Regions from separate parts of the Alteromonas sp. ABH4_456 genome, predicted to be linked through region 3. Evidence: predicted binding sites of a transcription regulator. Region 3 holds the regulator's gene; each other region holds the start of a gene.
What was found. Region 3 encodes MetJ, which represses methionine synthesis genes. Its sites were predicted from a motif close to TAGACGTCTAGACGTCTA; they were not measured.
Positions count from the first base shown of each region.

Region 1 (3,182 bases), 360 kb from region 3:
GGGTAATGCCGTTCATCATTGCCGACATACCGAACTCACGCACACCGTAGTAGATGTAGTTACCGGACGCGTCTTTCGCATCAACGCCTTTTGAGCCTGACCAGATTGTCAGGTTAGAACCGGCAAGGTCAGCAGAACCGCCCAGCAATTCAGGCAGCAACGGACCAAATGCATTCAGTGCATTCTGCGATGCTTTACGGGTTGCCGGAGCATCAGGATTAGCCTGCAGTTTCGCAATGTAAGCATCCGCTTTTTCAACGAAGTCAGCCGGTACATCACCATTTACACGGCGGCTGAATTCTGCTGCCAGTTCAGGGAACGCTTTTTCATAGGCTGCAAACGCTTCGTTCCAGTTCGCTTCTGCCGCGCTGCCCTTCTCTTTGCCATCCCACTCAGCGTAAATATCCTGTGGTACTTCGAAGGCACCGTGGGTCCAGCCAAGTTCTTTGCGGGTTAATGCAATTTCGTCATCACCCAGCGGAGCGCCGTGACAATCTTCTTTACCTTGCTTGTTAGGGGAACCAAAACCGATAATTGTTTTGCAGCAGATAAGTGTAGGCTGTGTGGTATTCGCGCGGGCTTCATCAACCGCTTTACGGATTTGATCAGGGTTGTGACCATCAACACCGGCAATGACATGCCAGCCGTATGATTCGAAACGCTTCACGGTATCGTCGGTGAACCATCCCTCAACTTCACCGTCGATAGAGATGCCGTTGTCATCGTAGAACGCTACCAGCTTGCCAAGACCTAATGTGCCGGCTAACGAGCATACTTCATGAGAAATACCTTCCATCAGGCAGCCGTCACCCAGGAACGTGTAGGTGTAATGGTCGACGATATCGTGGCCGTCCTGATTAAACTGTGCAGCCAGCACTTTCTCTGCCAGTGCCATACCTACGGCGTTGCTGATCCCTTGCCCCAGCGGACCGGTGGTGGTTTCAACACCCGGCGCATAGCCATATTCAGGGTGACCAGGGGTTTTAGAATGTAACTGACGGAAATTTTTCAGCTCTTCTAACGGCAGATCATAACCCGTGAGATGCAGCAATGAATAAAGCAGCATAGAGCCGTGACCGTTTGAAAGCACAAAACGGTCGCGGTTCGCCCAGTTGGGATTGGACGGGTTATGAGAAAGATAATCGCACCACAAAACCTGTGCGATATCCGCCATACCCATAGGGGCGCCCGGGTGGCCTGATTTGGCTTGCTGAACTGCATCCATGCTAAGTGCGCGGATAGCGTTGGCAAGTTCACGACGAGTTGGCATGCTAACTCCTTTAATAATTTGCTTAAAACTTTGACAATGACAACTCGGAGATTAATCCGGAAACGGATAGGAATTCCTGCTGCCGACTATGAATTTTCAAACTGGCGACTATTCTTACCTAAGCGCATAACCAGTTCAATGTGTTTTATACCGGGTGCACTTATCGAATTTAGTTAACTTATAACAATTATTCGGATAGTCGTTGCGCAAAACAGGTTCTCTGCTGACAGAAATCGTTTTTCGTCTTACTCACGTAATAACGAACCGGACTGTCAACGAAACGTAACAAATAGACTTTTAGACGTCCAGAAGTAAAGATGGTATTTTCATACGAACCCGGTACAATGCTGTTCATCGTCCGGGACGACAGAATATACCCGGGGGCGAACGAATATACCCAACCAGCCAGTCACTTAAGCTTATGATAGTGATGTATTGGTTAACCCAGAAATAACGGAGGATTTATGGCCGCACATTTATTCACATCGGAATCAGTCTCAGAAGGACATCCGGATAAAATTGCCGACCAGATTTCAGATGCTGTGCTTGACGCCATATTAGAACAGGATCCCAAAGCACGGGTTGCCTGCGAAACGTATGTAAAAACCGGTATGGTACTGGTAGGTGGTGAGATCACCACATCCGCCTGGGTCGATATTGAAGAATTGACCCGTCAGACGGTAAAAGAAATTGGTTACAACCACTCAGATGTAGGCTTTGATGCTGACTCCTGTGCTGTACTGAATGCGATTGGTAAGCAATCTCCTGACATTAATCAGGGTGTTGACCGTGCCCGCCCTGAAGAACAGGGTGCCGGTGACCAGGGTCTGATGTTCGGCTATGCCAGTGACGAAACCGACGTATTAATGCCGGCACCGATCACCTATGCACACCGCCTGGTGCAAAAGCAGGCTGAAGTAAGAAAGTCCGGTCAGCTCGATTTCCTGCGCCCTGATGCAAAAAGTCAGGTAACTTTTATTTATGAGAACGACAAGCCGGTTGGTATTGATGCCGTTGTTCTGTCTACTCAGCACAATGAAAAGGTCACCACAGAGCAACTTCGCGAAGCCGTTATGGAAGAAGTGATTAAGCCTGTACTGCCTTCGGAATGGCTGACCAAAAACACTCAATTCCACATTAACCCGACTGGTCGTTTTGTTATCGGCGGACCAATGGGTGACTGTGGTTTGACTGGCCGTAAAATTATCGTAGATACCTACGGCGGTATGGCCCGTCACGGTGGAGGTGCATTCTCCGGTAAAGATCCATCAAAAGTAGACCGCTCGGCGGCATACGCAGGTCGTTATGTGGCGAAGAATATCGTTGCAGCCGGTCTGGCGAAGCGTTGTGAAATTCAGGTGTCTTACGCTATCGGGGTAGCAGAGCCAACATCTATCAGTATCGAAACGTTTGGTACAGGTGTGGTTGATGAGAAAACACTGGTGGCACTGGTACGTGAACACTTTGACTTACGTCCTTACGGCCTGATCAAGATGCTTGATCTGGAACGTCCGATTTACCGTCCAACGGCTGCTTACGGTCACTTCGGCCGTGATGAATTCCCATGGGAAGCCACAGACAAAGCAGAAGCGCTTAAAGCCTCTGTATAAAAACAATGATAAAAGGAAGGCGGCATGTGGAAACATGCCGCCTTTTTATTTAAATTATTTTAAAAATAATTACATTTTCCCACTGGGATAATCATCCAAACCAACTACACTTAAGTATAAATCGCATTGCCTGCCCGATAATCAATCCCTAACTGAGCTGCAGACTCAGGCACACACATAGGAACCATGCCATGAAATGCTTCTGGCTAGTGAGTTGTCTGACTTTATTAAGTACGCTGAGTCATGCAGGCGGCAGTGTGCTTTCTGATACGAAAAGAAGTCAGCCGGTATACGTTGCCTCC
Region 1 is NZ_JBSWXO010000003.1:414,857-418,038, reverse strand. Features, by position in the region: gene tkt (transketolase) at 1-1,270, opposite strand, end outside; gene metK (methionine adenosyltransferase) at 1,735-2,880, shown strand; gene ACXAG2_RS07175 (hypothetical protein) at 3,072-3,182, shown strand, end outside.
Region 1: the regulator MetJ is predicted to act here: its motif matches at 1,561-1,578, upstream of metK (methionine adenosyltransferase).

Region 2 (3,182 bases), on a different contig from region 3:
CAGCTTAGCAGCAGCAAGGTTAATGTCTTTCGACTGCGCTTCCATGTCGTAGTCAGCCATGGCGATGGTGGTAGCATTGAACGTATTGGTTTCAATGATATCTGCACCGGCTTCAAGATAAGCACAATGGATATTATAAATAATGTCCGGCTGAGTAATCGCCAGCAAATCGTTATTGCCTTTTAAATCGCAATGCCAGTTAGCAAATGCCTCACCACGATAATCGGCTTCTTCCAGTTTATGCTCCTGAATCATAGTACCCATGGCACCGTCCAGAATCAAAACGCGTTTTGCCGCTGCATCCAGAAGTTGTTGTTTTGTACCTGATGTCACTTATTACCTCTTTGGCCGGGGTTTCTCAGCCAGCTGACTCAAATCATAAGGTGTTGTCTGATAAACATAGTAGTTCAGCCAGTTATTGAACAGCAGACTACCATGGGAGCGCCAGCGAACTAAAGGCTCTTTTGCGGGGTCATCGTCTGTAAAGTAGTTAGCCGGCACTGCCGGATGGGTATCCGCCTGTAAATCACGGAAATACTCGTCATGCAGAGTTTCCGGGTCGTATTCAGGATGCCCGGTAACAAACACCATACGCTTATCTTCAGATGCGATGGTGTATGCACCCGCCTCATCAGATTCCGTAATGACCTTCAAACCTTCAACACTGTTATATTCACCGGAGTCAATATACCCGAAACGGGAATGAGGCGCATAAAAAACCGGATCGAAACCTCTCAGCAACTCGTTATAAGGATCGAGCACTTTATGCTCAAACACACCAGAAAGTTTGGTTTCTCTGAGTTTTCTCTGCACGCCGTAAAAATGATACATCGCCGCATGAGCAGCCCAGCACAGATAGAGTGTGGACTGCACATTACGTTGCGCCCACTCCAAAATTTCTGTCATCTGATCCCAGTATTTCACTTCCTCATAAGGCAGGTGAGCCAGCGGTGCACCTGTCACGATTAAACCGTCGTATTTCTTATCAGCAATTTCAGAAAAGTCGTGATAGAAGGCGTCCATGTGAGATTGTGGCGTGTGCTTTGGCGCTAATTTGTCTACGCGGATCAGGTTCACGTTCACCTGCAGAGGTGTGTTAGACAGCAAACGTAAGATTTGCACTTCCGTTTCAATTTTATTGGGCATGAGATTCAGGATCCCCACTTCCATGGGGCGAATATCCTGCGTCGCTGCGCGGGTGCTGTCCATAGTGAAGATATTCTCACCTGACAACACATCCTGCGCGGGAAGTTGTTCGGGAATACAAATAGGCATGGCAGCTCCAACAATTAACGGATAATAACGTTATTGTGGCTGAATCCCGATAGATGTCAACATCCTTACGGCTGGACGTCTAAACGGCTCAACACATTCATCTAACTCTGGTAAAAGAGAGAAACTTACCGTTAACTGCGTTGACGATGCATGCTGATAAGCAGCTCGGCTTCTGCACGGGGCAGGTCGCAGGCTTGCATCACCTCTTCGACGTCAGCGCCGGCTTTGACCAGCTCAGCGGCGCGGGTATATAAGCGCATGGACGGGTCCTGACTTTTTACTTCACGTAACTGGTTTTCGAGTTGTGTGCATTGATCTGCCAGCTCCCGCATGTGTTTGCCCTGTACCATTGAACGGGTTTGCATTTCACCGTTCTGGTTTTCCAGGTCATTAATTTCCAGTTGCAGGGTATCGATGTGTTCTTTTTGATAGCGGACAGTATCGTCGAGTTCTTTAAACTGACGGTTGAAGAAAAAATACATCCATATAACAGCAATGACGGCGAGTAACCCTGTAGCAACAGCGAGTAAAGATAGTGCCGGCACGTCCATATTGATGTGTTTTCTCCCTTTGATAATAGCGCGCGCTGAACAGCGCAGCGAAGATACAGGCATTGACAAGCGCCCGCCGGATTAGCAGGCGCTGCATGACATTACAGACTGCTCAGTTCATCCCACTCATCATCACTGAGAAGCTTATTAAGATCTACAAGAATCAGCAATTCACCATCACGGTTGCTCACGCCCTGAATGAACTTGGCGCTCTCTTCAGTACCCACGTTAGGCGCACTGTCAATTTCAGATGATTTCAGATAAACCACTTCGGCAACGCTGTCTACCAGGATGCCGACAACCTGCTCATCGGATTCAATAATTACAATCCGTGTGTTGTCGGTCATATCGGTTGGCATAAGGCCAAAGCGGGCGCGGGTATCAATAACCGTCACAACATTACCACGCAGATTGATAATGCCTAACACATAATCCGGTGCACCGGGAACAGGCGCAATTTCGGTATAGCGTAAGACTTCCTGAACCTGCATTACGTTAATACCGTAAGTTTCGTCACCTAAACGATAGGTAACCCACTGAAGCACCTGATCGTTATCCGGCGCGTTATTCGTTGTGCTCTTGTCATTCATGAACCTGGCTCCCCGGGCTATGGCGTCTGATCGTTACTGCCTAAGCCGCTATTTAGCATTGCGATTAACTGATATACGTCTATTAACGCACACATTTTTTCTTTTACCATGCCCGCTAACCATGGACGCTTGCCTCCTGACTCACGCCATTTTACCTCGTCCCTGGTCAATGTAACGGTGTTGACCAGTTTGTCGCTGGCTAAGCCCCACAAACTGTCCCCTAACATAATAAGATACTGATAGTTTAGCGTTTCTGCGAGATTTTGGTCGTATTTTTCTGGCATAACCCACATTGCAGTATCGACAACGTTTATTTTTTGATCACGATGAAGCATTACGCCCTTGAACCATTTGGGTTTTCCTATCAGCCCACCCACTTTTTCAATCCGGTGAATGCCACCTAAAGTGATAAGCGGTACAGCCAGCGTTAACCCCGCCACTTCAAAAAACAATGCCTGAAAACGATTTTCCAGCATGTCTTTCACAGGCGTGGTTTTGACCGGCGGAGGTACTGCCCCGCTCAGTTGTTCAACGGCCGTCTCCGTAACATCATTAGTGGCTGGCGGCGCTATGACCGGCTCAGCCACAGGAGCAACCACAGGTTCTTTGGCGATAATGTCCGCCGTGGCCTGTTCCAGCAAACGGGCAGTGTTAGCCGTTACTTCAGCCGGATCTTCCGGACTTTGTAACAAGCTGTCGAGATACGCCTGCATCACATCTTCGCGGGCGAAGGGCGTACTTTTACTCATAGGTGACTCACTGCTCC
Region 2 is NZ_JBSWXO010000004.1:223,277-226,458, reverse strand. Features, by position in the region: gene ACXAG2_RS08500 (homocysteine S-methyltransferase family protein) at 1-333, opposite strand, end outside; gene metA (homoserine O-succinyltransferase MetA) at 337-1,275, opposite strand; gene ACXAG2_RS08490 (DUF2802 domain-containing protein) at 1,407-1,889, opposite strand; gene ACXAG2_RS08485 (chemotaxis protein CheW) at 1,928-2,416, opposite strand; gene ACXAG2_RS08480 (chemotaxis protein CheW) at 2,434-3,165, opposite strand; gene ACXAG2_RS08475 (ParA family protein) at 3,173-3,182, opposite strand, start outside.
Region 2: the regulator MetJ is predicted to act here: its motif matches at 1,348-1,365, upstream of metA (homoserine O-succinyltransferase MetA).

Region 3 (3,182 bases):
GGATATTTTTGTCGGTGTTTCCGGCCCTGACGTACTACCTCCTGAAACGCTGAAACTGATGGCACCAAACCCGGTGGTATTTGCCTGTTCAAACCCTGATCCGGAAATTAAACCGGAACTGGCCCATGAGGTTCGCAGTGATTTGATCATGGCAACGGGCCGTTCAGATTACCCCAACCAGGTGAACAATGTACTGTGCTTCCCGTTCATTTTCCGTGGTGCACTGGATGTGCGTGCTTCGACCATTAATGACGAAATGAAAGTCGCTGCGGTTGAAGCTTTACGTTCAGTATCGAAAGAGCCTGTACCTGAAGAAGTATTGAAAGCCAGTAAATCAGCATCGCTGACATTTGGTAAAGATTACATTATTCCTAAACCTATGGATCCCCGTTTGCTTCACCGTATTGCCAGTGCCGTAGCACAGGCAGCGATTGACTCAGGCGTTGCCGGTGTTGAATCCTTACCGGCAAAATACACGGGTAACAAAGACTGATTGAAGCATACTGACTTCATTTGTTACGGGCCGGTTATACTACCGGCCCGTTTTCGTTTACCTTCCCGCTTCCCCTAATCTGACGGACAAAGATTTCATGTGGTCAAAAGCACTTATCGGGCTCATCATCGGACGAATAGCTACCACGCTTATCGGCTCAACTATGGCAGTCAGCATCGGCTGGCATTTATATGAAGCCACCGGCGAGGCCTTTGACCTGGCACTGGTAGGCATTTTTCAGATTGTGCCGGTGATCAGTTTATTCCTCGTGGCGGGCTGGGCTGCAGACAACTTTTCCCGCAAAAGCATTTTGTTAATTTCTGCCGGATTACAGTTACTGGTGGTACTGGCCGTCGCTCTGCTGATGAATCAGCCGGAACTGAATAAATGGGCGCTCTTTTGCTCGTTATCGGTATTAGGCGCAGGGCGGGCTTTCTTCGTACCGGCCATTCAGTCTGTGTTGCCGAATATCGTCAGCACCGATCATCTGGGGCGTGCGGTGGCTGCCGTAAGCTCTATCTGGAATATCGCCTTAACCGTGGGGCCTTTCCTCGCCGGCGTGTTACTGGCGGCGCTCGACCGTCAGCTCTACTGGGTGCTCATCATTTTCGGCCTGTTTACGCTGGGTGGCTTTTCTTTATTGCCCGCTCTGAACATTCATTCAGAGCGCAAACTGGCACTTAAAGATATATTCAGCGGTGTGGAATACCTGATGCACAACAACGTTGTCCGCGGAGCGCTGTTTACTGATCTTGTGGTCATACTATGTGGCAGTGTCATGGCCATATTACCTGTGTTTGTGAAAGACGTCTTACATGAAGGTCCGGAAACACTGGGTTTATTGCGGGCCATGCCGGCTGTTGGTGCGACGCTTATCGGTCTGACAATGGTACGACGTAAACGGGCCATTGAACGCAACGGCCCGCTGCTGTTCTGGTCACTGATCATTTTCAGCTTTTCTATTATCGGCTTTGCTTTTTCACAGAACCTTTATGTGGCTTGCTTCGCTTTGCTGATTTATGGCGGTTCAGACATGATAAGTGTGGTAATCAGAAGCTCAGTAGTACAAATTATGACACCGGACGCTTTACGTGGCCGTGTGAGTGCAGTGAACTCCCTGTTCATCGCGTCTTCCAACGAACTCGGAGACTTCAGAAGTGGTTCGGTGACAGCAGCTTTTGGTCCGGTAGCCTGCGCGGTTGCGGGTGGAGTAATGAGCCTGGGTATTGTGCTCCTGTTCCGTTCAACTTTCAGGCCCCTGTTCGAATTACAAAAAATCGAACCGCCCTCAGCCAGACAAGACTAAGCTTGCCCCTGATACAAAAAAAGCCAGAGTGATTTGCTCTGGCTTTACTCTATTCTTCTTCGTTGTCGGCGGTGGGGTCGATCCCCATCTCTTCCATCATTTTCCTTGCAACGGCAGGAACACGGTTAGGGTTATCTTTGCGCAAATCGTCGTCGTCAGGCAGCGGCTGCCCGGTGAAAGCATGAAGGAATGCTTCGCACAGTAACTCTGAATTCGTCGCGTGACGCAGGTTATTAATTTGTCTGCGGGTTCGCTCGTCTGTGAGCACCTTAAGCACATTAATCGGAATAGAAACAGTGACTTTCTTTACTTGCTCACTCTTTTTTCCATGCTCTGCGTAAGGGTGTATATACTTACCATTCCATTCTGCCATGTGAAATCTCGGACTGCCTGTTATTTTACTTTATAAGCGGAAATTCTAAACAATGTAGCGAAAAGGTCAATTAAGCCGTGTAAACCTCTTGACGTCCAGACATATATTAATTAGTTTAGACGTCTAAACGTCCAAAGAATTGAGTGAGTCAACAAAATGGTTTCCTATGCACAAGGTATCGACGCCTTAAACCAGTCATTGTCCGAATTGCGTGACATTGATGTCTCTTTTGAATTTTTTCCGCCTAACTCGGAAAAGATGGAACAAACGCTGTGGAAATCTGTTGAACGCCTGGCGCCTCTTAAGCCTTCTTATATGTCTGTGACCTACGGTGCAAACAGTGGTGAACGTGACCGCACCCATGATGTTGTTAAACGCATCCAACAACAAACCGGTGTACAGGCAGCCCCTCACCTGACCTGTGTGGACGCAAGCCGTGACGAACTCAAACAAATTGCTCAGGAATACTGGGATTCGGGTATTCGCCGTATTGTTGCTCTGCGGGGCGATTTACCGAAGGGCGTTGATAAAACCGAAATGTATGCCTCTGATCTGGTGGCACTGCTGAAAGACGTAGCAGACTTTGATATCTCCGTCGCCGCCTATCCGGAAAAACACCCGGAAGCGCCGAATGCCCAGTTCGACCTGCTTAACCTGAAGCGTAAAGCGGAAGCCGGGGCTTCTGAAGCAATTACTCAGTTCTTCTTTGACACCAGTGTTTACCTGCGTTTCCGTGACCGTGCTGCTGCAGCCGGTATCGATTTGGATATCGTCCCCGGGATCCTGCCGGTTACGAATTATCAGACACTGATTAAGTTTGCCGGTTTCACCAATGTTCACGTACCGGGCTGGCTGCACAAAATGTACGAAGGGCTGGATGACGATGATCAGGCAACACGTAATCTGATTGGCGCAAACATCGCCATGGAGCAAGTAAAAGTGCTGGCGAAAGAAGGGGTGAAACACTTCCACTTCTACACCCTGAACCGCTGCGAACTTAGCTACGCCAT
Region 3 is NZ_JBSWXO010000003.1:59,786-62,967, reverse strand. Features, by position in the region: gene ACXAG2_RS05625 (malic enzyme-like NAD(P)-binding protein) at 1-493, shown strand, start outside; gene ACXAG2_RS05620 (MFS transporter) at 591-1,799, shown strand; gene metJ (met regulon transcriptional regulator MetJ) at 1,849-2,172, opposite strand; gene metF (methylenetetrahydrofolate reductase) at 2,329-3,182, shown strand, end outside.